3 regions of the Mycolicibacterium sarraceniae genome follow, and region 3 is predicted to be linked to each of the others. Evidence: predicted binding sites of a transcription regulator. Region 3 holds the regulator's gene; each other region holds the start of a gene.

Region 1 (4,984 bases), 2.1 Mb from region 3:
GCGTAGAACCGGTCTCGCAGCCGTCGCATCTTCTCGGTAGAGCGCTTGGACCCCATCGCCCGGCGCAGCTGGTCGGCCTCGGCCGCCGAGAAGCCCGCGCAGTCCACCGCCAGCTGCATCAGCTGTTCCTGGAACAGCGGGACCCCCAGCGTTTTTCGCAGTGCGGGTTCCATCGACGGATGGTCATAGGTGACGGCTTCTAAGCCGTTGCGCCGCTTGATATAGGGGTGCACGGAGCCACCCTGGATGGGCCCGGGGCGGATCAGCGCCACCTCCACCACCAGGTCGTAGAACACCCGTGGCTTCAGTCGGGGCAGGGTGGCCATCTGGGCGCGCGACTCCACCTGGAACACTCCGACGGAGTCGGCCTTCTGCAACATTTCGTAAACCGCGGAGTCGGTGAGATCCAGCTGAGCCAAATCAACCTTGATGCCCTTGTGCTCGGCAACCAGGTCGATGGCATAGTGCAACGCCGAGAGCATACCGAGGCCGAGCATATCGAATTTCACCAAACCGATTGCCGCACAGTCATCTTTATCCCACTGCAACACGCTACGGTTCTCCATGCGCGCCCACTCCACCGGGCACACGTCGGCAATCGGACGGTCGCAGATCACCATGCCCCCGGAGTGAATGCCCAGGTGCCGCGGCAGGTTCTTGATCTGGGTCGCCAACTCGACCACCGGCGCGGGGATGCCGTCGACGTCCGGCGAATCGGCCCCGGAATGCCAGTGACTGATCTGCTTGCTCCAAGCGTCTTGCTGGCCTTGAGAGAAGCCGAGCGCACGAGCCATGTCACGCACCGCACTTTTGCCCCGGTAGGTGATGACGTTGGCTACCTGCGCGGCGTAATCGCGGCCGTAGCGGTCGTAGACGTATTGAATGGCCTTTTCCCGCAGGTCCGATTCGATATCGATGTCGATATCGGGTGGCCCGTCTCGGGCCGGGGACAGGAACCTCTCGAAGAGCAGCTCATTGGCGATCGGGTCGACGGCAGTGACACCCAGCGCGTAGCAGACGGCAGAGTTGGCCGCCGATCCCCTTCCCTGACACAGGATGTCATTCTCTCGACAGAACCGGGTGATGTCGTGAACCACCAGGAAATACCCCGGGAACTTCAACGCGGCGATGATGTCGAGCTCGCGCTCGATCTGGGTGTACGCCTCTGTGGCATTAGCGCGCGGCCCGTAGCGCTGGGTGGCCCCGACCATTACCAACTCCCGCAGCCAGCTGTCCTCGGTATGCCCATCGGGCACGTCGAACAGTGGCAGCTGCGGCGCAATCAGCGCCAGCCCGAAGGCGCACTGCTCACCGAGATCAGCTGCAGCGCTGATAGCTTCGGGGTGCCGTGCGAATAGCTGGGCCATCTCGTCGCCGGAGCGCAGATGTGCGCCTCCCAATGGCGCCAGCCAGCCGGCCGCTTCGTCCAGCGACTGGCGCGCCCGGATCGCCCCCATGGCCATGGCCAGCCGTCCTCGGCTCGGCTCGGCGAAGTGAGCGCCAGTGGTGGCGACGACACCCACCCCGAAGCGCGGCGCCAACGCAGCTAGCGCGGCATTGCGTTCGTCGTCGAGCGGATCACCGTGACAGGTGAGTTCGATGCTGACCCGATCACTGCCGAAGCGGTCCACCAGGTCAGCCAGCGCCGCTTCGGCCGCCTGCGGCCCGTGTTCCGAAAGGGACTGCCGGACATGACCTTTACGACATCCGGTGAGAATATGCCAGTGCCCACCGGCCGCCTCGGTGAGCGCGTCGTAGTCATAGTGCGGCTTGCCCTTCTCACCACCGGCCAGATGCGCAGCCGCCAACTGACGAGACAGCCGGCGGTAGCCCTCCGGGCCGCGGGCCAGCACCAGCAGGTGCGGCCCAGGCGGGTCGGGCGCCTCGGCGCGTGCGGTATTGCCCAGCGACAGTTCAGCACCGAAGACAGTGCGCATATCGAGTTCCTTGGCCGCCTCGGCGAATCGCACCACACCGTAGAGACCGTCGTGATCGGTCAGTGCGATGGCCCGCAGGTCCAGTCGCGAGGCCTCCTCGACGAGTTCTTCCGGGGTGCTGGCTCCGTCGAGAAAGCTGTAGGCCGAATGCGCATGCAACTCGGCGTAGGGCACGGCTGAGCGCAGCGGACGCCCACCGGGCGGCTCGTATGGTTCCCGATGGCGTGACCAGGCCGGGCCGTCCCCGCCGTCGGCGTGTGGTTCCCCGAGCGACAAGCCGGGCCGTCGGGGCTTGCCGCCCAGCACCCGCTCCATCTCCGACCAGCTCGGCGGGCCGGTGAACCAGTTCACGCAGCTAGCGTATCGAACAAATGTTCGATGCGCTGAGCGGTGCGGGCAAACTAGACGAAGATGATGTCTCGGACTACGGAATTGAGGGGGAACTGAGACGCATGCCGGCTCACGCGCATGATCATGAACTGGAGTCTGAGCAGGCATACCTGGCCGAGCTCTATACCCGGCTCGACGCCAAGCGTTCGCAGGTCAAGGACCAATACCAAGCCGCGCTGCGGGGACCGATCGATCTGCAGGACGGCGGAACGCTGGTGGCGCGGGACGCCGAGGTCCGGACCCTGGCTCGATCGATGACGCGGTTGGACGTCGCCGACCACGGGTTGTGCTTCGGGCGGCTGGACGCGATTTCGGGCGAACGGCTCTACGTCGGCCGCATCGGTATCTTCGACGAGCACGGCGACCACGAACCGCTCTTGCTCGACTGGCGGGCACCGGCCGCGCGTGCTTTCTACGTGGCCACCGCAGCCAGCCCCGAAGGCATGCGTCGGCGTCGCCAGTTCCATTCCCTCGGTCGCCGCCTGGTCGATTTCACCGACGAAGTCTTCGGCCGCCCCGACCCCGAGGCCGGCGACGACAGCCCCTTCAGCAGTGACGCGGCCCTGCTCGCGGCGGTCAACGCACCTCGCGGTGAGGGTATGCGCGACATTGTCGCGACGATCCAGGCCGAACAGGACGAGATCATTCGGCACGATCATCCGGGCGTGCTGGTGATCGAGGGCGGACCGGGCACCGGCAAGACCGTGGTGGCACTGCACCGCGTCGCCTACCTGCTCTACACGCAACGGCAGCGGATCGAACGCCACGGGGTGCTGGTGGTGGGACCCAACCAGGCGTTCATGGACCACATCAGCCGGGTGCTGCCGTCACTGGGCGAGTCGGAGGTGGTGTTCATGACGGTCGGCGACCTGGTTCCCGGACTGCATGTCACCGCTGAAGAGGCCCCAGATGTCGCCCGTATCAAGGGTTCCCGAGCCATGCTGGCGGTACTGGCGGCCGCGATCACCGACCGCCAGCGGCTGCCCGAGAGCCCGATCGAGATCCCGTTGGCCGATGTCACCATGCGGATCGATGCCGATACGGCCCAGTGGGCCGTGGAGGAAGCCCGGATGAGCAAGCTGCCGCACAACGCGGCCCGTGCGGTGTTCCGCGAGATCATCACCTACGTTCTGACCGAGCGCGCGATCGCCAGGATCGGGCACGGTTGGCTGACCCGAGACAATCGCGATGCCTGGGAGAAGATTCGCGTCGACCTGATCGACGAGCTCGACGGCCGCGAGCAGTTCGAGGCCGCCCTCGACGAGCTCTGGCCGGTGCTGACACCGGAGGACGTGTTGGCCACGCTGTACACCTCAACCGCGCGGTTACGCTCAGCCGGCGCCGAGACGGCACTGTGGCGCGAAGACGGCACCGCCTGGACGGTGTCGGACGTGCCGCTGCTCGACGAACTGGTCGACCTACTGGGCCGCGACAAGCGCTCCGACGAGGCCGCCGAGCGGGAGCGAATCGCCGAAACAGATTATGCCGCAGGCGTGTTGGAGAATATGGTGGCCCGCGAGGATCTGATGGACGACGAGGATCATCTGCTGGCACAGGATCTGATCGGCGCCGAAGACCTCGCTGAGCGCTTCACCGAGCGTGATACCCGCGATCTCGCCGAGCGCGCCGCCGCCGACCGGGACTGGACGTACCGGCACGTCGTGGTGGACGAGGCGCAGGAGCTCTCGGAGATGGACTGGCGGGTACTGATGCGCCGCTGCCCGAGCCGGTCGTTCACAGTGGTCGGCGACCTCGCGCAACGCCGCTCGATGGCCGGGGCGAGGTCGTGGGCCGAGATGCTGGATCCCTACGTACCCGGCCGGTGGCTGTACCGGTCGCTGTCGGTGAACTACCGCACACCGGCCGAGATCATGGCCGTCGCCGCCGCGTTGCTGGCTGACTTCGCACCCGATGTCCGGGCCCCGGAGTCGGTGCGCGCGTGCGGTATCCGCCCCTGGTCCCGGCATGTCAGCGCGGAAGGTGTCTCGGCCGCCGTCGAGGAGTTCGTGGCATCCGAAGCCGCCCGGGAGGGCACCAGCATCGTGATCGGGCCCGCGGACGTGCCGGGCGCGGTCGCCCCCTCGGCGACCAAGGGTTTGGAGTTCGACGCGGTACTGGTGGTGGACCCGGATCGCATTCTCGCGGCTGGCCCGCGCGGGGCGGCCGAGCTGTATGTCGCGCTCACCCGTGCCACCCAGCGGTTGGGTGTGCTGCATCAGCGTCCATTGCCGTGGGCGCTGGCTGGACTAGCCGAAGCGCCGTCGGGCACCGCAAGCGAAAATGGCGATCAGCGGCGCACAGTTTCCTGACAAGAAATACACAGACCTACTGTGGCGGCAACTGCCGCACATTGGATTTCGAGTCAGATGCGCAAATTCTCGTGCACCCGTGGGCAGCGGCCGGCAAGACGGGCAAGGCCGGCGGCGCCGACGTCGACGCCGGACCTGGCGAGGGATTCGGGGTCAACGTCTTCCTGCGCGACGGTGACACCGTCTACCACACCTGGCACACCAACGGCCGCAGCACCGAGCAACTCAGCCACTCGTTCCCGCTCATCGACCTGTTGCCGTGGGGCCGTCAGAAGTGGCAAGACTCTCCGGACGGCTTACCACAGCGGCCGAGGTATTCCGGCTGAGCGGGCTCGCCCGACATCGCGC
Region 2 (4,984 bases), 1.1 Mb from region 3:
ATCAGACCCGCACAGATGATCGCATCAGCGAAGGTGTCATCGACCGTCCCGGTCGCCCGGAGTTCGTCGGCATGGCCGACGGCGGTGATCCGGCCATCGGTCACGGCGACAGCGGTGGCATCGGGTATGTCGGGATCCATCGTGATGACGCGGCGGGCGGTGAACACGGTGGTCATCGGTTCAGTGGCCATCATGCGATCCTGCCTGCTGTTGTATCCCGGTGGGCGGAGCGTGGCCCGAAGCGTCACCACTGGCAGGCGATGCCGCTGTTGAGGGGCAGCGGCACGGGCGTCGCGCCAGCGTGAATCGCCGGTGCCGCCCCGACACCGATGGCGAAAATGCCGGTGAGAACTAATCCGCGGATCATTGCAACCCCTCGTTGCGGTTCGAACCTCGACTCGCGGGAGATTAACGAACAGCCACGCCCCGTGGGCGATAAATGACGAGAACGTCATTAGGGACCGGCGCCGGGACCCGGACCCGGCGGCTCGTCCGAGTCGGCGAGCAATCGCTCGGGGTGGTGCACGTCGTTCACGCGCGGGGGACCGCTGCCATCGCTCCAGGCGATACGGCCGTCCTCGGTGACGGTCGTCGTGTACTCGCCGTCAGTGGCCATCTTGTGGTCACAGGCGCAGCCGAAGTGCAGGTTGTCCGCGTCGGTCGGCCCGCCCTCGCTCCACGGCTGCGCGTGATGAACCTCGCAGTGATATCCCGGTTCGAAGCAGTTCGGTTTTGTGCAGCCACGATCACGTGCGTAGCAGATGATTCGATGGTCCTCTGTCGCAAGGCGTTTGGCACGGCCCAGGTACAGCGGCCGCGTGGAGTGGTCCTCGAACACCGCCAGGTAGTGAATCGCCTCGCCGGCCATCCGGATGACGTCGCGCATCGGCAACCGGCCGGTACCGCCGGTACGAGCCCAGCCACACGCCTGCTCGAGCTCGCCCAGCGTCGTCGTCACGATCACGGTCACCGGCAGCCCGCGGTGCTGGCCCAGTGCGCCGGATTCGACCCCGGCCTTCAGGCCCAGTTTCAGTCCGTCGTGGCAGCGCTGCTCGGGCGTGCGGGTGTCGCGGCCCTCGGTGCCGTCGGGAACATGGCGCCCCGGCCGTTGCGCGGCCGTCACGGTCTCCAGATAGGCGCGTCCCTCCGGATCCAGCCAGCCCGAGAGCCTGCTCATCCCGTCCGGCCCCTGCCGGCCCAGCACCACGCCGCGGCGCCGGGCGCGGTCCTCGTCGGTGAACGTGCCATCCGGGTTCAGGCAATCGGCAATCCCAACGCCGATCGCGGCGACGAATCTCGAATCCTCCTCCCGCGCATGGCGAACGAGCGTCCTCTCGGCGGCCTCGCGGTCGGCCGGCGCCACCACTGAAGGCAACCTGTCGAGTGCTTGGCACACCGCGGCGATATGATCCTCGCCGACTTCGCCCTCCTCGACGGCGGCCGCCAACGCCGGCAGCTCAGGCGGCAGGGGCGCCCCGGTGGGCGACCGGCGTGCGCGGATCCGTGAGGCGATCCGGAATCGCCGCTTGACCTCCCCGGCGGTCAGCCGCAAACGGCTGGCCAGCACGTCACGAACCTTGACGCCGGCCGGCATGCCGACGCCGTCGACCGGTTCGGCGATCTCACCGAACATCCGGTAGGACAGGCCCCTGTTGACCCGATCCTGCGCTTCCAGACGGGCGGCCACCTCGATGCGAAACGCATTACCGGCCAGATCGGTACACACGGACCGCAACCGGCCGTACGCGGTGTCCACGGCATCGAGCTCAGCGCGCACGGCCACGTGCACGTCCTCGGCGCTCAGCGGTTCCATGACTCCACGGTATAGAACATGTGTTCGAATCCCATGGGCGAGAATCCGCAGTGTGGATGAATCCGAAGCTGTGGATAGATTCACACGTTCTGCAGCCCCCACCGCGCACCCTGATACTTGAGGGATGGCTGAACTCCCCGAATCTCTGGAACCGATCGGCGCGGTCACCCGCACCAAGGTCGGGAGGGAGGCCACCGAGCCGATGCGGGAGGACATCCGACTGCTCGGCACGATCCTTGGCGATACCGTCCGCGAGCAGAACGGCGAGGAGGTGTTCGACCTCGTCGAGCGGGCCCGAGTCGAATCGTTCCGGGTGCGCCGCTCCGAGATCGACCGGTCCGAACTCGCCCAACTCTTCGACGGCATCGACATCCATCAGGCCATCCCGGTGATCCGTGCCTTCACCCACTTCGCGCTGCTGGCCAACGTCGCCGAAGACATCCACCGCGAACGCCGCCGCGCCATCCACGTCGCCGCCGGAGAACCCCCGCAGAACAGCACCCTGGCGGCCACCTACCTAAAGCTGGACGCCGCGCACCTCAATCCCGACACCGTCGCCGAGGCGCTGAAAGGTGCGTTGGTGGCACCGGTGATCACCGCTCATCCGACCGAAACCCGCCGCCGCACCGTCTTCGACACCCAGCACCGCATCACCCAGCTGATGCGGGTGCGGCTGCGTGGGCAGGATGAAACCGAGGACGGCCAGCCGGTCGAGACCGAACTGCGCCGCCAGATCCTGACCCTGTGGCAGACCGCGCTGATTCGGTTGTCCCGGTTGAAGATTCAAGATGAGATCGAAGTCGGACTGCGCTATTACCCGGCGGCGTTCTTCGAGGTGATCCCGAAGGTGAACGCCGAAGTGCGCGACGCATTGCGGGCGCGGTGGACCGACTCCGAGCTACTGGCCGCGCCGATCCTGCGGCCGGGGTCGTGGATCGGTGGCGATCGGGACGGCAATCCGAACGTCGACGCCGAGGTGGTGCGGCTGGCCACCGGCAGTGCCGCCTACACCGCGCTGGGGCACTACTTCGCTGAGCTGACGCACCTGGAGCAGGAGCTGTCACTGTCGGTGCGGCTGGTGAAGACCACCGAGGACCTCGTTGCGCTGGCCGACGCCTGCAACGAACCGGCCCGGCTCGACGAGCCGTATCGCCGAGCCTTGCGGGTGGTGCATGCCCGGCTGACCGCCACCGCGCATGACATCCTCGACCGCACCCCGCAGCACACCCTCGATCTCGGCATGCCGCCCTACGAAACGCCGGCCGAACTGCGCGCCGACCTTGACGTCATCGACGCCTCGCTGCGCGCCAACGGCAGTGCGCTACTGGCCGACGATCGGCTGTCTCGCTTGCGAGAAGCCGTGGATGTCTTCGGCTTTCACCTCAGCGGCCTGGACATGCGGCAGAACTCCGAGATGCACGAGGAGGTCATCGCCGAACTGCTGTCCTGGGCCGGGGTGCATCCCGATTATGCGTCGCTGTCCGAGCCGGAGCGCGTCGAGGTGCTGGCGGGGGAGCTGGCCACCCGGCGGCCGCTGGTGCGCGACGACTCCGAGCTCTCGGAGCTGGCCCGCAAGGAGCTCGACATCGTCTTCGCTGCCGCCCGCGCCGTCAACGTCTTCGGTCCGGCGGCCGTGCCGAACTACATCATCTCGATGTGCCAGTCGGTCTCGGATATGCTGGAAGCCGCAATCCTGCTCAAAGAAGCTGGGCTGCTCGATATTTCGGGCGATCCCGTGCACGCGCCAGTTGGTATCGTGCCGCTGTTCGAAACCATAGATGACCTGCAACGCGGTTCGGCCATCCTCGAATCGGTGCTGGACCTTCCGCTGTACCGCGCGATGGTGCACGCCCGCGGCGAGAGCCAGGAGGTCATGCTCGGCTACTCCGACTCCAACAAGGACGGCGGGTATCTGGCCGCTAACTGGGCGCTGTACCGGGCCGAACTGGATCTGGTGGAATCGGCACGCAAGACCGGGATCCGGCTGCGGTTGTTCCACGGCCGCGGCGGCACCGTCGGCCGCGGCGGAGGTCCGAGCTATGACGCGATCCTGGCCCAGCCGCCGGGTGCGGTGAAGGGGTCACTGCGGCTGACCGAGCAGGGCGAGATCATCGCGGCCAAGTACGCCGAACCGCGTATCGCCCACCGCAACCTCGAGACGCTGCTGGCGGCCACGCTGGAGTCGACGCTGCTGGACACCGAGGGCCTGGGCGATCTGGCCGAAAGCGCGTATCAGGTGCTCGACGATCTCGCTGCCCGCGCTCAGCGGGCGTATGCCGAATTGGTGCACGAGACGCCGGGTTTCGTCGAATACTTCAAGGCGTCCACGCCTGTCAGCGAGATCGGCTCGCTCAATATCGGCAGCCGGCCGACATCGCGTAAACCGACCACGTCGATCGCCGACCTGCGGGCCATCCCGTGGGTGCTGGCGTGGAGTCAGTCGCGGGTGATGCTGCCCGGCTGGTACGGCACGGGCAGCGCGTTCGAGCAGTGGATCGCCGAGGAAGACGGTCGCCTCGAGGTCTTGCAGGATCTGTACGTGAAGTGGCCCTTCTTCGCCACGGTGCTGTCGAATATGGCGCAGGTGCTGGCGAAGTCGGATCTGGGTCTGGCCGCGCGGTATTCGGAGCTCGTCGAGGACGAGGAGCTGCGGCGCCGAGTGTTCGACAAGATCGCCGCCGAACACGAGCGCACCATCCGCATGCACGAGCTCATCACGGGCCAGGACGATCTGCTCGCCGACAACCCGGCGCTGGCCCGTTCGGTGTTCAACCGGTTCCCGTACCTGGAGCCGCTGAATCACCTGCAGGTGGAGCTGTTGCGCCGCTTCCGATCTGGTGACGAAGACGAGCTGGTGCAGCGCGGCATCCTGCTGACGATGAGCGGGCTGGCCTCAGCGTTGCGCAATAGCGGCTAGTTCAGCCAGGTGGCCCACGGCGCGTACACCATAGCGGGACGGGCGTACGTGTCGGGAGTCACGACGATCTGAGTGTTGGGAGTTGTACGTCGAGGCGTCGGCGCCGGCCGGACCCGTAATCGGTGGACACGATGGAACCTGCAATGCCACAACAGCGTCAAACCTGCCATGACACAACCTGACTGCTCGCTGGAGAACACCGCTGAATTGATTGGTCCGCTGCCGTCGGTCGCCCCGCCCGTGCTGGCCGACTG
Region 3 (4,984 bases):
GGGGCAACGCCGATTTCCGCTACAACGTGATCCTGACCGAGGAGACCGCGGCCGGCCGGTACAGCGGCCTCGGGTTCGGCCTGCACAACGACATCGTCGCGCCGTATCTGCTGGAGCTGACCACCGACGAGCAGAAGCAGCGCTGGCTGCCCAAGTTCTGCAGCGGTGAGCACATCACTGCCATCGCGATGACCGAACCCGGCACCGGTAGTGACCTGCAGGGCATCAAGACCCGGGCGGTCAAAGAAGGTGACCACTACATCCTGAACGGATCCAAGACGTTCATCACCAACGGCATCCACGCCGACTTGGTGATCGTGGTGGCCCAAACCGACCCCGAAAAGGGTGCGCAAGGCTTCTCGCTGCTGGTCGTTGAGCGCGGTATGGAGGGCTTCGAGCGCGGCCGGCACCTCGACAAGATCGGCCTGGACGCGCAGGACACCGCGGAACTGTCCTTCACCGACGTCAAGGTCCCGGCCGAGAATCTCTTGGGTCAGGAGGGCTTCGGCTTCATCTACCTGATGCAGAACCTGCCGCAGGAGCGCCTCAACATTGCGGTGATGGCAGCCGCGGCGATGGAAAACGTGCTCGAGCAGACGCTGCGATACACCAAGGAACGCAAGGCGTTTGGCAAGCCGATCGGCAGCCAGCAGAACAGCCGCTTCCTGTTGGCCGAACTGTCCACCGAGGCGACCGCCGTGCGCATCATGGTCGACGAGTTCATTCGCCTTCACCTTGACGGAAAACTCTCGGCCGAGCAGGCATCGATGGCGAAGTGGTACTCCACGGAGAAGCAGGTGTACCTGATCGACCGGTGCCTGCAATTACACGGCGGCTACGGCTATATGCGCGAGTATCCGGTGGCCCGCTCCTACCTCGACGCCCGGGTCCAAACGATTTACGGCGGCACGACCGAAATCATGAAGGAGATCATTGGTCGCAGCCTGGGCGTCTAACCCAGGCATGGGGTCTGAGCTGGCATTTCTAGGACCGCTCAGCCGCCATTCGGTACCCGGTTACCCGAATAGCTCGGCTTTGTGCTCGACTTTTCCGGAGTTTTACCCCTTCCCCGAGTGCGGCATATCTAAGGAAATGCCGCGTGTCGCGAAGTGCTGACGCAAAGTTGACACGGAGGATAAGGGGAATCATCTTGACCGAAACTGCGGGGAGAGCGCATGACCTGGCTTGGAAGTCGCCTCAGTAGAGGCGTCGGGCGAATGGCGCTCGTCGTCGTCGCGACGGCTACAGCGGGTCTGCTGTCGGCGCCCGGGGCGATCGCGACCCCCGACAGTGATGCGAGTGGTGCCATCGACCAGGCCTGGCAGGCTGCTGGCGGCACCAGTTCTCCGGTCGGTGCCAAGGACGGCGACGTCTACGCGGTCGGCGATGGGTTCGCCCAGAACTTCAGTGGCGGCAAGATCTTCTTCACCCCGGCCACCGGTGCCCACCTGTTGTTCGGGCCCATCCTGGACAAGTACCAGGCCCAAGGCGGCCCGGCCGACAGCGATCTCGGTTTCCCCACCATCGACGAGGTTGCGGGCCTGGTCGGCCCCGACAGCCGGGTGAGCACGTTCAGTGCCAGCGACAAACCGGCGATCTTCTGGACGCCCGACACCGGCGCGTGGGTGGTGCGCGGCGCGATCAACGCGGCCTGGGACAAACTCGGCGGCTCGGCCGGCACGATGGGCGTCCCCACCGGCGACGAGACCTTCGACGGCAACGTGGTGAACCAGAGGTTCACCGGCGGTGAGATCTCCTACGACAACAGCTCCAACACGTTCACCACGGTGCCGCCCGAACTGGCCGGCAACCTGGCCGGTCTCCAAGTGCCGACGGATGCGACGACGGCGATCAATGAGGCGTGGCGAGCCGTGGGCGGGCTCGCGGGCCCGCTCGGTGCCCGGCAGGGTGCGCAGAGTCCCGTCGGGACCGACGGTGCCGTGCAGGATTACGCCGGCGGCAAGATCTTCTACTCGCCGGCGACCGGTGCGCACGCTGTGACCGGCGCGATCCTGACGAAGTACGAGGCGCAGGGCGGACCGACGGGTGATCTCGGCCTGCCGACCGGAACCGAGGCGGACGGGGGTGCCCCGAACAGCCGCGTCAGCGCGTTCAGTGCCTCCGATAAGCCGGTGATTTTCTGGACGCCTGACAACGGTGCCATCGTGGTGCGGGGCGCGATCAACGCCGCATGGGCGAAGTTGGGCGGGGCAGGCGGCGAGCTCGGTGCTCCGACCGGCGAGCAGAGTGTCAACGGCGACACCGTGACCCAGAAGTTCAGCGGTGGCGAGATCTCCTGGAACAAATCCGCCAGCAAATTCACCACCAAACCGCCGGAGCTGGCCGGACAACTCGCCGGGCTGCAGGTGCCCAACGGGACCGGGCCGCAGTCCGGTCTGGCCGCACCGAAGTCCGGCACGGGTTTCACCTTCCACCTGTGGTGGTTGCTGATCATCATTCCGGTGCTGCTGCTGGTCGCGGTGATCGCGCTGGGTGTGCTCTGGCTGCGGCGGCGCCGTGGTAGCGATATCGAGATCGACGACGACTTCCACGATCCCGATTACGACGACGATGACGGTTACTGGCCGGATGAGCATGAGGGTCCCGCGGGTGCTCCTTCGACTGAACGCTTTTCGACCTACCCCGACGACGGCGGCGTCGTGCAGGTCGCCCAGGCGCCCGGGTTCTCTTGGGCGCAACCGGGTGGCGAGGACAAGTCGCAGCCCGGGCTCGGGGATGTGTTCGACGGCGACGAGGACTCCATCGACACCACGCCGACACGCATTCCCGCTGGGCCGGTCGATGCCGACGAGGTGGACGCAGCCGAGGCGCCCGACGGTCATACGTACGTCGAGATCGACGAGGTTGCCGATTCGGGGCGGCACGCGGTGGTGAATCTTGGTGAGTCGCAGTCGATGTGGCGACTCGATGTGGGCGAATTCGGTAGGCCGGGTCGGCGTCGCCGCGCCGCGAAGCCGGACGACGAGCCAGCGCCGGAGGAGTACGCCGAGGCCGAGATCGTCGAGCAGTACTTCCCTGCGGATCTCGAGGATGAGGGCAAACCGGTCACCGAGCCGGCGGAGGTTCTGCAGTCCGATGTGGCGGCCGGCACCGCCTCATCGCGCCCGGCGATCCACCTTCCGCTCTCTGATCCGTACCAGGCACCTGAGGGTTACGTGATCAAGGCCAACACCCACTCGGGGCTCTACTACGCCCCGGATTCGGCCCTCTACGACCACACCGTGCCCGAAGTCTGGTTCGCCAGTGAGGAACTCGCTCAGGCGAACGGGTTCGTCAAGGCGGAGTAGCCCCTAGATCTTGCGGATGACGGTGACGACCTTGCCGAGGATGGCGGCGTCGTTACCGGGGATCGGGTCGAATGCAGGGTTGTGCGGCATCAGCCATACCTGACCATTGGTGCGCTTGAACGTTTTCACAGTGGCTTCGCCGTCGATCATCGCCGCGACGATATCGCCGTTGTCAGCCACGTTCTGCTGACGGATGACCACCCAGTCACCGTCGCAGATCGCGGCATCGACCATCGATTCGCCGACGACCTTGAGCAGGAACAGCGAGCCCTCACCGACCAGTTCCTTGGGTAGCGGGAAGACGTCCTCGACGGCCTCCTCAGCCAGGATCGGGCCGCCGGCGGCGATGCGGCCGAGCACCGGCACGAACGTCGGTTCGGGAAGGGCGTCCGAGCCGGCGACATCGGTGGTCACGGCGGTCACCTCGTCGGCGCTGCGCACATCCACGGCGCGCGGGCGGTTGGCGTCGCGGCGCAGATAGCCCTTTCGCTCGAGGGTGCGCAGCTGGTGCGCCACCGAGGACGTCGAGGTGAGGCCGACGGCGTCGCCGATCTCGCGGATGCTCGGTGGATAGCCGCGGGTGGTGACCGAGGCGCGGATCACCTCGAGGATCGTTCGCTGCCGCTCGGTCAGTCCGGAGTCGGCACCTGATGTCTCACTGCGGTCGCTCATGGGCCCGAATGTAGTCGCGGGGCAGCAGATAATCAAACACTTGTTCGACCGCGGCGTGTCGCCGCCGTCAATCGTGCAGGTGATCGGCACCGCCAAAACGTGTCGGTGGGCGGATTTATTCTCCAGACACGCTCGCTCACATGTTCGTATTTCGAACGCATGGTCGAGTACAGTTCGAACACAAGGGCGAACAGTGGGCGTCTTGGAGGAAGGAAACAGACGTGACAGTCATCGACGATCGGCAGGTTTTCCCATCCGCACCGGTGCGGCCGATGCGCCCCCGTGCGGCGGTCAGGGCTAACACCCCCGTTCGGACCCGTCCCGCCGGGCCCCGCGGCCAACGGCCGTACCCGGCTCGCCCGGCCATCGCCCCGATGCGTTACTCCGGCACCGGCGTCACCTTCTCGCGGGCGCCGCACGTGCGGCGGCCGGTGAGCACCGCCGTCACGATCGCGCTGGCCGGGGTGGCCGCTCTGATCACCCTGTGGCTGGGTCTGGTGGGTCATCTCAGTGGCACGTCGGCGGCCACCGACCAGGTGCCCGATCAGCTTGCGGTGGTCCAGGTCCAGGCGGGGGAGACGCTGCAGCAGCTCGCCGGCCGGGTGGCCCCCGATGCGCCCGCCGGGCAGGTGATGGCGCGCATCCGCGACTTGAACAAGCTCGATTCAGCCACGTTGGATGCCGGACAGACGCTCATCGCCCCGATGGGGTGATCGCGCGACGCATCACGGTCGGCCACAACGTGTGCCGGACAAGCGGCCTTGCTGGTGGCGGTCTCGCTCGCCCGAGTTTTCGGGGCGTGGCCGTCGGCAGGGCAGCACAGGTAGTCTCTGGGTGGTCCGAAGCATCGAGCTGCGGCGGAGGCGAAGGAGCGGCCATGCATTGCCCGTTCTGTCGCCATCCTGATTCCAGAGTGGTCGATTCCCGTGAAGCAGACGAGGGTCAGGCCATTCGGCGGCGCCGATCCTGTCCGGAGTGCGGCCGGCGGTTCACCACCGTCGAGA

Evidence for each region. The regulator LexA, encoded in region 3, represses DNA repair genes until DNA is damaged. The targets are predictions, from matches to a motif close to CGAACANNTGTTCG.
Region 1: a site for LexA is predicted at 2,302-2,315, ahead of G6N13_RS02685 (error-prone DNA polymerase). Genes of this name have one in related genera too.
Region 2: a site for LexA is predicted at 1,827-1,840, ahead of G6N13_RS21700 (HNH endonuclease signature motif containing protein). Genes of this name have one in related genera too.

Annotation. Positions count from the first base shown of each region.
Region 1 is NZ_AP022595.1:511,008-515,991, forward strand. It holds gene G6N13_RS02685 (error-prone DNA polymerase) at 1-2,288, opposite strand, end outside; gene helR (RNA polymerase recycling motor ATPase HelR) at 2,390-4,636, shown strand; partial or broken gene G6N13_RS02695 (DUF899 family protein) at 4,750-4,962, shown strand.
Region 2 is NZ_AP022595.1:4,343,278-4,348,261, reverse strand. It holds gene G6N13_RS21705 (amidohydrolase) at 1-194, opposite strand, end outside; gene G6N13_RS21700 (HNH endonuclease signature motif containing protein) at 455-1,813, opposite strand; gene ppc (phosphoenolpyruvate carboxylase) at 1,938-4,730, shown strand.
Region 3 is NZ_AP022595.1:3,275,732-3,280,715, forward strand. It holds gene G6N13_RS16325 (acyl-CoA dehydrogenase family protein) at 1-956, shown strand, start outside; gene G6N13_RS16330 (LGFP repeat-containing protein) at 1,218-3,308, shown strand; gene lexA (transcriptional repressor LexA) at 3,312-3,980, opposite strand; gene G6N13_RS16340 (LysM peptidoglycan-binding domain-containing protein) at 4,202-4,693, shown strand; gene nrdR (transcriptional regulator NrdR) at 4,858-4,984, shown strand, end outside.